Regions from separate parts of the Microcystis flos-aquae FACHB-1344 genome, predicted to be linked through region 4. Evidence: predicted binding sites of a transcription regulator. Region 4 holds the regulator's gene; each other region holds the start of a gene.
The links. Region 4 encodes NtcA, which controls nitrogen genes in cyanobacteria. Its sites were predicted from a motif close to TTTGTANCNNNNGNTACAAA; they were not measured.

Region 1 (4,173 bases), on a different contig from region 4:
GCATTGGCGAGATTTTGATGGGTTAAACGGATCTTTAAACGACTGCCTTGGGCGATTGGTTCTCCCATTTCCCGCTTTAATAACTGTAGTAACTGCTGGAGACGTTCCTCCACTCGTTTGAGTCCTGCGATCGCAAGAAGCGATTCCGTTTGTTGTTGACGACGGATCATTTGATTTAACATCATCCTAGTTAATTCCGCCGAATTTTCTACTTCGGCGATCGTGTACCATTTTAGGTACAGTTCCGACAAGGCTCTGGCGTGATAGGATTCTAGATGGGTCAAATTTAAGCCAAAAAAGTGGGATGAATGGGCCCAGCCTAGTAAAATTTCCTCTCCACTCTCAGATACTTGACTTAGTTGCGCCATACCCCGATAAACTTGCCAGACTCCATCAACCACCAGAGGAATATTTTCCCCGCGATCATAAAAATGGAGCCGACGACTCTCGCTATAGTCTTCTCGGAAGGGTGAGACGCTGGGATTATAGGTCAGCAACATGATCAAAGTTCTCCTGGGTGAGGGGCTAACGATTTTAACCCCACTTTACTGTATCAAGGTAAACATTAGGTAATCCCCAGATTAACAGTTATCAGTTATCAGTGGGTCAGTCATCAGTGGGTTAGTGACCAGTTTTCAGATGTGAGTTATCAGTTCACTGATTACTGTTTACTGTTCACTGAAATAAGACGGCCACTGCCATCTCCCGAAGCTGAAAAACCTCAAGATCATTAATTTAAAGCATCTTTAAGAGCCGTGCGAGCGGCCAGATGATTGCGAGTCGAGGTGAGAATTTCCGATTCTCGTTGCAGACGACTGACTGTATCGAGCATTTCCAATAAAGCCTGTTGTTCCCCGGCCACACCGTAGAGATTACCCGCCACCCAGTAGGATAATTCCAGGGGAAGACTGGGCAAATCGTCGGGGAGTTCAATTTTTTGAGCGGTTAATTTGGCTGATAGATGAACCACATCCCGCAGCAGTCGATCCACTTCTTTGGCCAGAGGTCGCAGCTCTTGGGTGGTGGGGACATCTTCAATCCACTCCACTAAACCGACACGATAGGGTTTTTCCCGGACATATTCTAGGACACGGAAACGCTGTTGACCGATGGTGAGAATTTTTAACCGATCATCTGGAAGACGTTGACAACGGACAACTTCCGCACAACTGCCGACTTTAGCGATTTCTCCCGTGGCTGGATCTACCATTAAGACCCCAAAACGGCGATCTTCTTCCAATATCGTATTCATCATAATCCGATAGCGAAACTCGAAGATGTGCAGGGGCAGGGGACGACCCGGGAATAAAACAACTTCGGGAAGGGGAAAGAGAGGTAATTCTCTAACGGCAATGGAAGAAGTGGCCATAGGTTTAGTAAAAAAAAACCGATCTTTTCTTATTTTTACACAATACCCCCTGAACCGCTAGGCAAGGGCAAGAGACTCCGAGCCAGTATTCAGGAGCCAGTATTCAGGAGTCGGGAGTCGGGAGATTGCCTTTATTTATTCTCCCCACACCCCACACCCCACCTTAATGCACTTACTGCATGATATAAATGCCTAAACACGATGGTGAGCGGATTTCTGTTACAAACAATACAAAATTATCCAACTTAAAACGAATTAAATAACAAATAGAGACTAGGTAAATTACTAAATTTTTGCTAATGACGACGGTATTTTAAAGAATACTTATTGTTAAATCCCGATTTCTTCATTTCTAACCCGCACCAACTAGAACAATTGCACCCACAGACCAGTAAGGAGATAGATTCGTGGTACAAGCACCTGAAAAAGATGGAACAACTCTCAATAAATTCGAGAAATTTAAAGCCGAAAAAGACGGATTAGCCATTAAAGATGAACTGGATCATTTTGCCCAAATCGGTTGGGAAGCGATGGATAAAACCGATTTAGAACATCGCTTAAAATGGGTGGGGGTTTTTTATCGTCCCGTCACCCCGGGCAAATTTATGATGCGTTTGCGGATTCCTAACGGCATTCTCAGTAGTGAGCAAATGCGAGTTTTAGGGGAAATCGTGCAGCGTTACGGTGATGATGGCAATGCCGATATTACTACTCGTCAAAACCTACAATTACGCGGTATTCGTATCGAAGATATTCCTGATATTTTCCAACGACTAAAATCCGTGGGCATGACTTCGGTACAATCGGGCATGGATAATGTCAGAAATATTACCGGTTCACCCATGGCAGGACTAGACGCAGATGAATTAATTGACACCAGGGAATTAGTCCAAAAAGTCCAAGATATGATTACCAACTACGGTCAAGGTAATTATCAATTTAGCAATCTGCCCCGCAAATTTAATATTGCCATCGAGGGGGGACGGGATAATTCCGTTCATGCGGAAATTAACGATATTGCCTTTGTTCCTGGCTATAAAGAGGGAGAATTAGGCTTTAATGTCGTGGTGGGCGGCTTTTTCTCGGCTAAACGCTGTGAAGCGGCAATTCCTATGAATGTTTGGGTGAGACCAAATCAGGAAGTGGTGGATTTATGCCGAGGAATTTTGGAAGTTTACCGCGACAACGGATTGCGCGCCAACCGTCAAAAATCCCGTTTAATGTGGTTAATTGATGAGTGGGGAATTGAGGAATTCCGCACCCGGGTGGCCAATCAGTTAGGTTATCCCTTGGCAACGGCAGCGGAAAAAGACGCTATTGACTGGGAAAAACGAGATCATTTAGGAGTTTTTCCCCAAAAACAGGAGGGATTGAGCTACATCGGTCTTTGTGTTCCCGTTGGTCGTCTATTTGCCGATGATATGTTCGATTTAGCCCGGATTGCCGAAGTGTATGGCAGCGGAGAATTGCGTTTAACCGTGGAACAAAACGTGATTATTCCCAATATAGCGGCTGAAAATATGCCGACTCTTTTAACCGAGCCTTTACTGGCTAAGTTTACCCCCAATCCCACTCCTTTACAACGAGCGCTCGTTTCTTGCACGGGGGCGCAATTCTGCAATTTTGCCCTGATTGAAACCAAAAATAAGGCTGTGGACTTGATTCGTCAGTTAGATGCCGAATTAAATATCCCCCGGGGTGTGCGGATCCATTGGACCGGTTGCCCTAACTCCTGCGGACAACCCCAAGTGGCCGATATCGGTTTGATGGGGACAAAAGCGCGCAAAGACGGCAAAACCGTGGAAGGAGTTGACCTCTACATGGGGGGTAAAGTGGGTAAAGATGCTCACCTGGGAAGTTGTGTACAAAAAGGGATTCCCTGTGAAGACTTAAAATCGGTGTTAACCTCTATCCTCATCGAACAATTTGGGGCGACACCGAAAGGTTAATTAACAAGTTTCTCGATACGCTGGGGGGTTTATCCCCTCTTTTTTTTCTGTATCTCTGTTGCTTTAAATTGGCAAACCTCTTGCTATAGTAGGGGGCAGATAGGAGCAGGAAAATCCTTATATATAGCGTTTCTCACACCTGTGTGGCACAGTCAAACCTTTGCTGATTAAGCTTTTCACCATCGACAATGTACCTCTTGCGAACAGGAAACGCTATATTTTCCTACCAGATGGGAATCGTTACTTAGGGTTTGCTGAATAAATGTGAAATATAGACGAGGTAAGAGTTTTAGGGTACTGTTTCGCCCCCACAGGTGCAAGATTTTGAGAGTCCTGTAAGGGCGAAGCATTCGGGCAATAACCTATCGGTGAAACCGTAGATTTTCTATCCGAATGCTTCGCCCCTACTTTTTGCCGCAAACCCTATTTAGCTTCAAATTGGGCTTGTTTACGAAGTAATTCCCCGATGGTTAAATTGGGTTGGGGTTTGCCCTCAAAAACCGTTCCTACCTCAAATTTTTGTAACTGTACCCCTGCCAAATGATAGGCCTCATCGGGTAGGGGAATATAACCAATACTATCTAATAAATTGGGAACTCGATCGAGATAATATTCGACAAATTTCTCTAAAGCGGGATTCTCTTGGGCTTTTTGGGCATTAACATAAATAAACAAAGGACGAGATAAGGGCTGATATTTACTATCCTCTACATTGCCGCGAGTTGGTTCGATACCGTTAACTTTCAAAGCTTTTAATTTATCCCGATTTTGTTCATAATAAGCGTGGCCAAAATATCCCAAAGCGTTGGCATCTTGACTGACGGCATTAACTAAAGCTTCGTCATCTTCACTAAA
Region 2 (4,173 bases), on a different contig from region 4:
ACCTAATCACCCCCCTTTCTAATAATAATCCCGCCAATCCCGACACTAAAAAAGCGATCGGTAGGGCGAATAAAACATAAGTATCAAAGAGAGAAATACGGAAAGCTTGAAAGACATTTAAAATATAAATATCTTCAAAACCTTTAAAGATATTCTGCACCACAAAAGTAGTATAAGCCCCTAACATCATTAACTCACCGTGAGCTAGATTAATTACCCCCATCAGTCCGAAAACAATCGCTAGTCCTAAAGCCGCCAGCAATAGCACAGAACCGATGCTAATACCATTAAACAATCCTTCCAATAATGCTGACACTTTTCGTTATTCCTGTGCATTTTTAAGCTTTAAAAAGTGGGGTGAGCAGTAATGCTCACCGCACTCTCGTTATTGTCTGAAAAAACTCCTAAAACTAGGATTTTTCCATTTTGAACTTACCGCCCTTAGCCGGATCCGTCCAGTCACAGGCAAAGCCCTTAGTTTCGGGGACAAATTGGTTCCAAGGTTGCGGATCCACTACCCCCGGAGTTGACCAAACAATGTCAAATAGACCATCATCTCTCACCTGACCAACGCGGACGGTTTTGGAGATATGATGATTGGGGAACATTTCTACCGGTCCTTCGGGAGCATCGAATTTTTGTCCCACGGCCGCGGCGCGAACTTTGTCGAGATCATCGGCGGTTCCCGCTTGTTCCACCGCTTGCTTCCAGAGATAGACCATGATGTAGGCCGCCTCCATGGGGTCGTTAGTGACGCGCTCGGGACCGTATTTGGCTCGAAAAGCCTCAACAAATTTTTTGTTAGCGGGGGTATCTACGGTTTGGAAATAGTTCCAACAAGCGTACTGACCGAGGAGATATTCCTTACCGATTTGTTTAACTTCTTCCTCGGCAACACTCACCGACATGACCGGATATTTATCGGGAGTTAAACCGGCCGCTTGCAGTTGTTTAAAGAAAGCCACGTTACTGTCACCGTTGAGGGTGTTGAAAATAACGCCGCCATCGGGTAAAGCTTGCTTAATTTTGGTGATAATCGGGGTAACTTCCGTGTTACCTAGGGGTAGATAGTCTTCGCCCACGGTTTCGCCGCCTTTCGCCTTTAACTGCTCTTTAATAATCGTGTTGGCAGTGCGGGGAAAAACGTAGTCGGAACCGACGAGGAAGAATTTTTTCCCTTTATTTTCCAGCAACCAAGTGACTGCCGGCTCGATCTGTTGGTTGGGGGCAGCACCGGTGTAAAAGATATTCCTAGAACACTCTTGACCCTCGTACTGGACGGGATACCAGAGCATATGGTTTTTGGCTTCAAACACGGGTAAAACTGCCTGACGACTGGCGGAAGTCCAACAACCGAAGACAGTCACAACTTTGTCCTGATCGATCAGTTTGGTGGCTTTTTCGGTAAAAGTTGGCCAATCGGAAGCGCCATCTTCCACCACTGCCTCGATCTGTTTACCAAGAACACCACCGGCGGCATTGATTTCCTCGATCGCCAGTTTTTCCGCATCAACTACGCTGGTTTCACTGATGGCCATGGTGCCACTGAGGGAGTGCAGAATACCCACCTTAATTGTCTCTCCAGAGGCTGGGGCGGGACTAGCAGCCGGGCTAGGACTAGCCGTGGGGGTTTGGCTTTGATTGCCACCACAAGCTTTTAACAGAATACTGGTTCCCAAAGCGGCAGAACCGTACAGGAGAAATTTACGTCGTCCTAAATTTGACATGATGATCTTGAACTAACCTCGCTGACAATATTAGCTACTTCACACGGATGTTTTTGCTGAGGAGATTTTCGGGAATCTTTCTACGAATATCTGTGTGATATTACGGCTAGGTTAGCAGATTTTTTGTAACTTTCGCTACTTTTTGGATGTTTTTTGTGATTTTTGCTACTTTTTTAGAAAAAATTAATGATTTTTCTGGAATTTGCCTCAGTTTTTTAGCTATCAGGAGTCGGTCGCCGGTCGGGGAAGTCATAATAACACAATAGCCTCGCGTGCCTGGAAAAAGTGCCAAAACCGTTTTCTAGTAAGGCTTCCAGTAATATTCAGCCCAACCCAATTATCAATCCGAATCTGGCCAAAGCAGCCGGACAGCAAGCAGCGCAAAACCAATGGCCGCTATCGCTTTTAATATCTTAGCGGGGAATAACTGCGCCATACTGCCGCCCGCAAGGACTCCTAAGAAACTGGTGCAGATTAAGGCGGTAATTGAGCCAAAAAAGACAGCTTTAGGTGATTTGGAACTGCCACCGAGAGCGATCGCTACTAATTGACTTTTATCGCCGATTTCTGCCAAAAAAACCGTGATAAATGTCAGTCCGAATAATTGCCAATTCATAAATTCTAGGGAGATGGGTGATGGGGAGGTGGGGAAGTGGGGAAGTGGGGAAGTGGGGTGATGGGGAAGCTGTTTCATCACCCTATCACCCCAAAACCCTATCACCCTATCTCCTGTCTCGGAGTCTCCTGACGACCGACTCCTGAATACTGATTGCTTAGAGAATATCGCCGATCAGTAAACCAGTGATCAAAAGGAGAAGGATAGCGACACCGATATCTAAAGTTTTGGGGGAAAGACGACGAGCAATCCAATAACCGATCAGGACACCGAGGAGACTGGTAGCGATTAAAGCGCTGGCTGCCCCGGCAAAAACCACCCAGGGGGATTGGGATTCGGCGCTGATGAGAAGGGTGGCTAATTGGGTTTTATCGCCGATTTCAGCCAAAAATATGGTTAGGAAGGTGGAACTAAACACCGTCCAAAAACTCCAAGAAGGTGGATTATCTGGCTTTTTCTCGGTTAAGGCGATCGATTTGCTATCACTCATCGGCTAATTTAACAATATCGGGTTAAGCAATAATTTTCATACTTTTTTCATTTTAGCCCGACCGGTTTTCTGGCGATAGTTTCTGCTGTTGGGGGCGCTGTCTCCTCCCCCCAATAGTTAAAAAACCCTAGTCGATCGAGGTAGAGTTTCCATCCTAGAGTTTAATAATTATTAGACTAGGACGAGCGCAAATTGCTTGGAGGTATAGCCCCTATGGTAGAAAACAGAGATTATACTCTGATTATTGACAAAAGTGGCAGTATGTCCACTGCTGATAAACCCAGCGAGAAAACCCGTTGGCAAATTGCCCAAGAATCCACCCTCGCCTTGGCTAGAAAGTGCGAGGAATTCGATCCCGACGGCATCACTATCTATCTTTTTTCCGGACGTTTCCGACGCTATGATAATGTTACTTCCGATAAGGTGACACAAATTTATCAAGAAAATGAACCTATGGGGAGGACAGACCTAGCCGCTGTTCTTCAAGATGCCCTCAATAATTATTTTCAGCGCAAAACTGCTGGCAAAACTAAACCCAACGGAGAAACTATTCTGGTGATTACCGACGGAGAACCAGATGATCGCAAAGCGGTGATGCGTCAAATTATCGAAGCTTCTCGAAAACTCGATAGGGATGAAGAATTAGCCATTTCTCTGATTCAAGTAGGCCATGATCGACAAGCAACCGAATTTCTTAAAGCTTTAGACGATCAGCTAGAATCGGCGGGGGCCAAATTCGATATCGTTGACACAATTACTATCGATGATATGGAAGATATGACCCTAGCGGAAGTTCTTCTCAATGCCGTTACCGATTAATTTCTAGCCAGTAGGGGTGATATATCTTCACCCCTAATCAAGGAGGATTTAACTGCTAGTCAGGGCGACAAATTTATCTTTTTCTTCATCGGATAATTGATCCGATTGTCCGGTGATTTGTTTGTAGATTTTGAGATATTCCAAAGCGGATTTATACCAACTAAAATCTTGAGTCATTGCCCGTTGCTGTAGTTTTTGCCAATCCTGTTTATAACGGAAACTTTCCCAAGTCCGGATCATACAGGTAAACAGGTCTAAAGGTTCATAGCGATCGAAACTAAATCCTGTTCCTTTTTCCTGAATTGGGTCGTGGAAAGATACCGTATCGACTAAACCACCGGTGCGGCGTACCATGGGGATGCAACCGTAACGCATGGCCATTAATTGGGAAATGCCGCAGGGTTCAAAACGGGAAGGCATTAACAAAGCATCGGCCCCCCCATAGATGCGACGGGAAAGGGCATCACTATAGAGAAGATGCAGGGACATTCGCCCCCGGAAACGGGAAGTCATCTCCCATA
Region 3 (4,173 bases), on a different contig from region 4:
GGTCGTCTGCACATTGTTGGGGCTGTTCTTGAACCCATGGCTACCTATGCTTTTCCCTTGATTATGGGTCAAAAATCGATTTCTGGCAGTCCTTTGGGTAGTCCCAGTACCATTAATAAAATGATCGAATTTGCCTCTCGCCATGGCATTGAACCCGTTACAGAAACCTATCCTATCTCGCAGGTGAATGAAGCCATGGAAAAATTGAGAACTGGACAACCTAAATATCGCCTCGTCTTGCAAATAAAATAAAACCATCTCTATCCTGGACGTAACCCCGATGACTCAACCCCTCACTCCTCCAGTTATCGATTGGGAAGAACCCCCCATTCCCCCAGAAGACCTGATTTTTGACGATGGAGAACCTTTGGAAACACACCGTCACCGCAAGGCCATGAATGTCTTAATCGATTCTATCGAACAAGCCTATCAGGATCGAGAAGACTTTTTCGTTGGCGGTAATATGTTTATTTACTTTAGCCGTGAGCGGGTTTTTAATCAAGATTTTCGTGGCCCCGATTTTTTCGTTGTCCTCGATATCGATGGTAGTTATAAACGACAAGGATGGGTGGTTTGGAACGAAAACGGACGTTATCCCGATGTGATCGTGGAATTAATGTCAGAAAGCACCGCAAAAATCGATTTAAATACCAAAAAAGACCTCTATGAGCGGACTTTTCGCTGTTCCCAATACTTCGTTTATAATCCCTTTGATGCCACTTCCCTGCAAGGTTGGGCTTTAGACCAAAATCAATGCTATCAAAAAATTATTCCCGACCATCGCGGTTGGTTATGGTGTCAACGTTTGGGATTATGGTTAGGAGTCTGGATGGGCAGCATCCAACGAGAAGAAGCCCCTTGGCTACGTTTTTATAACCTAGACGGCAATTTAATCCTTCTACCCGCGGAATTAGCCGAAATCGAACGTCAGAACGCTGAAAGCGAACATCAACGGGCGGAACGTTTAGCGGCGCAATTACGGCAATTAGGCATAAATCCCGATGAAACCCCGTAATCGGCCTAGGAATGACCCCTATCTCTAAAAACCGAAAACCCACACATTCCGAGATCGGTTTGTGTGGGCTGATTGTTCACTTAATTCTAAGATTGAAAGCTTACACTTTGGCGAAATCTAAGACCCTAACTGAGAGTAACACCAGAGCGATCGTAAGTTTGTGAAGAAAAGTCGGCCGAGAAGCGACGTTGAACGGTTTCCCCGTAGCCATTGTCATTGTCAATACCGATTTCAGAAGCACTTCTCCCTAACATCGATTGTTGACGATTTTTGACGGCGTGGTGGTGACGCATCATTAAGGCGCGAGCTTGTTGTTCTGTAGACATAATCATTTCCTCCGAGCTGCAAATAGTGTTTCGAACTTTTTTAATCACCTACTAAATATATATAACATACAATTCTGTATCTATTTTTACAAAATGCCCTAATCCCAGAAAAATTAACAAAACTTTACAATAGGAGTCGGTCGTCAGTATTCGGGAGATGGGGAGATGGGGGAATGGGGAGACCACTGCGTGCGCGTTGCGGGGGGTTTTGGGGTGATAGGGATTTAGGGGTTTAGGGGTTTAGGGAAATTTCAGCCAAATGCTCCACTTTCCCACTTGCCCACTTGCCCACTTCCCCAACACCCCAACACCCCACTTCCCACACCCTATACCCCACTTCCCAACCCCAAGACATCAATCGCCTTTATACCTTAATCGAACTAGGTTCATCGACGGCGGCGATAATACGATGACAACCGGAAAAGGGTTGCGCCCATTGATACTGGTGTTCTAAAGGATTACCCCAACAGAGACCGAGATATAATTCTGTGCGCGCCACATCTAATTCCGCCCATTCGGACTGGGCGACTAATTCGGCTAGAGAATCGGCAGAAATGGGACGACGGGAGTTAAGCGCCCACCAAAAATTCATATTAGGGGTGATACTGTTCCAAAACTCTAAAACCGAGGCTTTGGCAGCCATGAGAATTTCCTTGTCACCCGCCACGGCAACTAATTGATTATGAATTTCGGGATAACGGAGAGTGCGATCGCCCCATTGACAAACACGCCAGATAATGCCCGAAACCTGATATTTTTGTTGATAATCGTGAACTTGACGGCGAAAATCCTGATAGGCGAAGACTTTGCCCACCTTTTCTAGATTGATCGCCTTGGCAATCACTGGATTATCAATGCGCTCCGCCGGGGAGAGTAACAGACGTTCCCCTTTGCAAGTGGCGTGCATTTCTCGCTCGAGGATTTCAATTAACTGCTGTGTCGAGTAAGCCATACTACCGCTCTTACCTGAGAGAGGATTTCTTTTTATGATAGAATAATTTATTGACATACTCCCACCGTCAAGCTACGCTGTGACGGTGGATTCTTGACCTATCACTATCGTAAATTCCTTGCTCGACGAGACAACTTAGATTCTCAATGTCTCCACTGAAACCCCAGAGACTGGACTCTCTATTATGCGTTTGGGTCGGTTTCTGTTTGCCCAACAGTACCGTTGAGATGATTTCCCAAATATTGCAACCCTTGAGTTTAAAAACGGTTCCATCGGAATTAACTCTGTTTTGCCAACACCCAGGGTGAGAGCATCTCAAACGCTATTGACAATTGGCCAATTTTGTGATCTGCGTGGGCATTTCAAGTGATACCAGTCCATCAGAATAGTTACGAAATCGACCAAATGGGTCGATTTTTGCTTAACAATTGAGATGGCAAATTCTCCTCAAATATGCCTGAATCGTGGGTAAGCAACTCACATAAAGTTCATTTTGTCAAGGATTGTTAAGATGCGCTTACCCTGTGCCAACACCACGATTATCCATCCAATAACGCCGAACTTTATTCCGAACAAACTGAGTTGTCCGTATTGCCTGATTAATGGCTTCTATCTGATTAGGTTTTGGCTTAACTTTGTGTTCAAGGACAAATATTTTGAGACTGCCTGACCGAGTATCAATATTTTAGGGCAAAAGAAATAAAATGACAATATTATGTCTTAAAGCCGCCCGATCCTAAGCGGGCATGACGGGGAACCTTAAACCCAAATTTTCGGTCAGCAACTACGAGAATTAATCAATATATCCACTGCTTACCGTCAAGCTAAAACTAGACAGAATGATCTGGTTATTATCACCCAACCCAGCCTTGAGCCGGTGAAAATAGGGTCTAATTAGCAGTTTTTCGGCAAAAAAGTCATCTAGACCTGTTAATAGGCAATTTATCCCCCGAATGAGCTACAATTACCGGTCCAACGTGGTTAATAGCGAGCAGATGCGTCGCATTGAAGGGGCGATTTTTGCCTCTGGTATGCCTGTGGCCGCTTTGATGGAAAAGGCAGCCCTGTTAACGGCACAACAGCTTAAAAAGTCCTATTCTTTGGCTAATTTCCCCAAAATCGGCGTTATCGTTGGCCCTGGTCACAATGGCGGCGACGCTCTCGTGATTGCTAGAGAATTACATCTCGCCGGTTATCAAGTATCTCTTTTTTGTCCGATCGCCAAACTCAAGGATTTAACAGCACAACAGGCTAATTATGTCAAGCATTTAGGCTTAATTTTTCAGAAAACTTTAGAATCTTTAGAGGATTGTCAGTTAATTATCGATGGTCTTTTCGGTTTTGGTTTAGAAAGGACTTTATCGGCAGATATTGCCGAATTAGTCGATAAAATTAATAGTTGGCAAAAACCGGTAATTAGTATCGATATTGCTTCGGGAATTCACACCGACACCGGAGAGGTTTTAGGCACGGCAATTAAAGCCACTCATACCTTTTGTTTGGGACTCTGGAAGCGCGCTTTTTTCCAAGATTTGGCCTTACCCTATCTAGGTAAAGTGGAGTTAATTGACATAGGAATTAGTCCCCTTGACCTAGAAACAATTTTACAAGATTCACCGCCAATTCTGAGGGTTAATCCCGATCTAATTCGCCCTTATTTACCTTTACCCCGTCCTCTACTTACCCACAAATATCAGCAGGGACATTTATTAATTATCTGTGGTTCTCGTCGTTATGCGGGGGGGGCAATTCTCGCCGGATTAGGAGCGCGAGGTAGTGGTGTGGGAATGCTTTCGATTGCCGTTCCTGCTGCCCTTAAATCTTTATTAATTAGTCATTTACCAGAAGCATTAATTATCGATTGTCCCGAAACTGCCACG
Region 4 (4,173 bases):
TCGCTTGTTAGACAATGCTTTAAGGAAAACTATTTATGAAGTCTTTCCCAGTGATTTGCGACTATGGATACCCCAATATAATCGCGGTTTATACCCAGATTTAATGATTATTGCCGGGGAACCATTATTTAGTGATAATCGCAACGATGAAATTTTAAATCCCTGCCTAATTATCGAAGTTTTATCTCCTTCCACCTCTGGTTATGATCGGGGTGATAAATTTCGTTATTATCGTTCTATACCCCAATTAAACCAATATCTTCTCGTCAGTCAAGGGGAGATACTAATAGAATCCTATAGCAAAACCTCAGAAAATAATTGGTTATTACAAGAATACACCCCAGCCAGGGGAATTATATCTCTAGATTCTTTAGGAATTAGCTTAAATCTTGCTGATATTTACGAAGGAATTGATTTTAGTCTCAACTCCTAACTTTAGCTATCTTTTAAGAGGACGTACTAAAAACAATTTTACCATCTTTTACCGCTACCAAACGCAAAGTTAAAGGTCCAGCCGTATTAGTTTTACTAGCAGCAATCGCCTCAAGTGTCTCGATAGAATTACCCGACTTTTTGACTTGACCAATAAAGTTAACTACCGTAGTTAATAAACCATCTTCCACCTGAATTGACCCTAAAACTCCCGCACTTCTAGCGCGAAATTGAGCCGAAGCTAAGAGTAAATCTAACCGCTTTTGTAGGTCTTCTTCTGTCATATTTTGGGGATCAATGGAAACGGCAGCGATTACCTGTTTCTCCTCAAAAACTCTTTGATTGGGAACCACATCAGCAAAGACACGAATCTCGGTTTCTCCTAAGACATAATTACCTGCTGAAAGGATTCTCACCACATATTCTTTACCGTCCTGTAATTGTTGACTTAACTGTTCTACCTGTGCTTTTGTGATCTTAACTAAACGCTGGTCAAAATTAGGCTGATTCGGTTGGGTGGCACGGATAGCATTCATATTCGCTTCTCGCAATAACTTATCAATAACAGTGACAATAGCTTGGGGATCAACAATACGAAAAGCTCCAAAAGATAACACCTGTCCCCGGAAAATAGCGATTTGTTTTTCTCGCAATTCTTGATAGGTTTGATAGTATTGCTCTAAAACTTCCACTTCCCGCTTAAGAAAAGCCATTTGGGTTTCTAAATCTTTTAATTTTCCCTCGCGCTGTTCCAAAGCCAAATTTTTATCCACAATCGAGCGATCGAGTTCTCCAATGCGTTGATCCCGGCGATCAATTTCTAGCTGTAGGGTTTTTTGTTGGGTTTCCAACTGTTGAAGTTGCGCTTGTCTGATTGTTAATAAATTTTGTTGATTAGCCAACTCTTTATCTCTAACTTGAACGGTGGTTTGTAGTTGATTGATTTGACTAGAAAGAATTGATTTTTGTTGGAACAATTGATCCCGTTGACTGATTAACTGTGCCTTTTGATTAGTTAAAATAACTCGTTCATTATTTAAATTAGCCACTTCCTTCCGAAACTTTTCTAACTGTCCCGAAACTAATCGCAAACGTTGACGAGAAGCTTGATAATTTTTGTTAAGAACCTCTAGACGTTTCTGCACAGCTATCTGTTCACTTTTAGCCGTTTTTAACGCCTTTTCCACCTGATTTTTTTGTTCGGTGGTTTTTCTTACCTGACTTTCCAAATCCTTAATAGCGGCACGACGTTCATTTAAAAGACGATCCAGTTCAAAAACCCCTTGACGCAGGGATTTACTAGAAGCAAACAAGACAATTAAAGTCGAGCCGGCGATAAAAATTCCCGTTACAATCGTCATTAAAGTTGCGGTTTGTTTCGGACGCAGATTAAATAAACGCATCCTTTTCTTACCGATACGGCTCCCTATGCGATCGCCAATCACCGCTATCAGACCACCTAAAACCACGATGGCCAAAACCAAAATATAAGCGCTAGTCATCCAGAATTTAAGTAAATTGTTGACTGAGAGCGACGGGATTATGGACGGTAATTTTCTTCTTGTAAATTGAGACCATTTCTTGATCCCGCAGCTCTCCCAATAAACGGGTGACAGTGACGCGGGTAGAACCGATCGCCTCTGCGATCGCTTGGTGAGACAATTTTAGATCAACCCGGATACCATCGGTGGTGGGAACCCCAAAATCACGACAGAGAATCAATAAAAAACTGACCAAACGGGAACCCATATCCCGGTGAGCCAAGGTTTCGATCATCATTTCCGTTTGCAGAATGCGCGAGGACAACCCCTGCAGCATCAACATTGATAAATCGGGATTATTGCGGAGGGACCTTTCTACCTGATCGATCGGGGCCGAGAGTAATTCTACCGGAGTAAAAGCCACGGCATGATAAAAACGATCCGATCGCTGGCCGGTGAGTAAGGATAGCACACCAAAGACGCTATTTTCCCGCAGTAGAGCCACGGTAATTTCTTCTCCCGCTTCATAGACTCGCGACAACTTAACGGCTCCTTTCAGCAAAAAATAGACTCTTTCGGCGGGATCTCCCGGGAAAAAGATCGTTTTGCCACGCTCGAACAATTCCACCACCGGGGGGAAATTGCCGCTGCCGATTCGACGGAACACATCTGCTAGGGGTTTGTCTTGTATTAGGGATAAGTCCATCTCACATCCAAAAAAGGGGAAAATTGTTTTTATTATGCAACGAGTTTCACCTCTATTAAACATAACCGCTCCCTAAACTGGGAAAAGTTTTGGGCGCTTTTTGCCAGACAATGGGGGAGGGGTGATCATTGCTGCCCCGTTATCTGTATCCCTATTATACCGAATCTCGCTGGGGTCGGCTATTGGGGAGATTTTTGTAAGAGAAACGAGAACTATGTTAGATTTAACGGGAAAAAACGCCCTAGTGACAGGAATTGCCAATAATCGCTCGATCGCTTGGGGAATTGCCCAACAACTCCATCAAGCTGGTGCGAATATCGGTGTCACCTATCTCCCCGACGAAAAAGGCCGCTTTGAGAAAAAGGTGCGAGAATTGGCCGATGAACTTAATCCCGCTTTTTATGTCCCCTGCGATGTCCAAAATGACCAACAGGTAGAAGATACTTTCGCTACAGTGGCGGAAAAATGGGGCAAACTGGATATTTTGATTCACTGTCTCGCTTTTGCCGATAAAGAGGGTTTAACGGGCGATTTTACCGCCATCCCTCGGGAAGCTTTCACTAAATCCCTAGATATTAGCACTTTTTCCCTAACCCGTCTAGCTCGATCGGCTAAACCTTTGATGACGGAAGGGGGAAGTATTATCACTCTTACCTATCTCGGTGGTGTCAAGGTAATTCCTAACTATAATTTAATGGGGGTGGCAAAAGCTGGTTTAGAAATGAGTGTTCGCTATTTAGCCGCCGAATTAGGTGGCCAAAAGATCCGAGTTAATGGTATTTCCGCCGGTCCAATTCGCACCTTGGCATCTTCGGCCGTGGGGGGAATTCTTGATATGATCCATCATGTGGAAGAAATCGCTCCTTTACATCGCACGGTGACACAAATTGAAGTGGGAAATACGGCCGCTTTTTTAGCCAGTGATCTTGCTAGTGGTATTACCGGACAGATTATTTATGTAGATTCCGGTTACGAAATTATGGGAATGTAGTTTTAAGTAGGTAGGTGTTAAAAATCATCAGCACCCCCCTTATTAAGGGTAGTAGGGTTGATTCATGAATCAACCCTACTATGAATCAACCCTAGGATCAAGGGGGTATCAGCGCCCCCCTTATTAAGGGGGGATCAAGGGGGGATCAGCGCCCCCCTTATTAAGGGGATATCAAAGGCGAAATCTATCTTCAATTTAATTGAAACGACGATCAAAAAAGACTATGATCGTGTTTGTTGCGAAGTTGCTGAAGAGTTTTGCGATCGCTGTCTAGATCGACTTCATCGTAATGTAAATCGGCATCATGGTTTTTCAAAAAAGCATCCACCACCCAACGAGAAGATAGACCTAAAATACTTCCGACCTCGGCACTGGTGATTTTTTCCGCTCGGTAGGCCTGCACCACCAAAGCCTCTAAAATTTCACGGGTAATATTATTGTAGTTGTAATGTTGAAGCAATTCATCGGGAATATCGATAGTAATTTTCATGATTCAGCTTCCTTTTTTTGGGTTTACGGATAATTTTTATAGAACTTAGGTTGGATTGAAGCATGAAACCCAA

Region 1: the regulator NtcA is predicted to act here: its motif matches at 1,585-1,604, upstream of H6G48_RS16435 (ferredoxin--nitrite reductase).
Region 2: the regulator NtcA is predicted to act here: its motif matches at 1,850-1,869, upstream of urtA (urea ABC transporter substrate-binding protein).
Region 3: the regulator NtcA is predicted to act here: its motif matches at 1,415-1,434, upstream of gifA (glutamine synthetase inactivation factor IF7A).

Annotation. Positions count from the first base shown of each region.
Region 1 covers NZ_JACJSW010000172.1:17,644-21,816, reverse strand. Annotated here, with positions in the region: gene H6G48_RS16445 (Crp/Fnr family transcriptional regulator) at 1-500, opposite strand, end outside; gene H6G48_RS16440 (LON peptidase substrate-binding domain-containing protein) at 731-1,369, opposite strand; gene H6G48_RS16435 (ferredoxin--nitrite reductase) at 1,777-3,318, shown strand; gene H6G48_RS16430 (PstS family phosphate ABC transporter substrate-binding protein) at 3,742-4,173, opposite strand, start outside.
Region 2 covers NZ_JACJSW010000220.1:26,070-30,242, forward strand. Annotated here, with positions in the region: gene H6G48_RS23315 (ABC transporter permease subunit) at 1-316, opposite strand, end outside; gene urtA (urea ABC transporter substrate-binding protein) at 411-1,727, opposite strand; gene H6G48_RS23325 (TMEM165/GDT1 family protein) at 2,068-2,343, opposite strand; gene H6G48_RS23330 (TMEM165/GDT1 family protein) at 2,501-2,833, opposite strand; gene H6G48_RS23335 (vWA domain-containing protein) at 3,047-3,652, shown strand; gene glgA (glycogen synthase GlgA) at 3,701-4,173, opposite strand, start outside.
Region 3 covers NZ_JACJSW010000039.1:3,389-7,561, forward strand. Annotated here, with positions in the region: gene ahr (NADPH-dependent aldehyde reductase Ahr) at 1-252, shown strand, start outside; gene H6G48_RS02605 (Uma2 family endonuclease) at 281-1,015, shown strand; gene gifA (glutamine synthetase inactivation factor IF7A) at 1,141-1,341, opposite strand; gene H6G48_RS02615 (hypothetical protein) at 1,706-2,293, opposite strand; partial or broken gene H6G48_RS02620 (RNA-guided endonuclease TnpB family protein) at 2,361-2,547, opposite strand; partial or broken gene H6G48_RS25970 (RNA-guided endonuclease TnpB family protein) at 2,820-2,948, opposite strand; gene H6G48_RS02625 (NAD(P)H-hydrate dehydratase) at 3,247-4,173, shown strand, end outside.
Region 4 covers NZ_JACJSW010000123.1:975-5,147, reverse strand. Annotated here, with positions in the region: gene H6G48_RS10280 (Uma2 family endonuclease) at 1-433, shown strand, start outside; gene H6G48_RS10275 (DUF3084 domain-containing protein) at 447-1,934, opposite strand; gene ntcA (global nitrogen regulator NtcA) at 1,942-2,619, opposite strand; gene fabI (enoyl-ACP reductase FabI) at 2,834-3,610, shown strand; gene H6G48_RS10260 (UPF0175 family protein) at 3,822-4,100, opposite strand.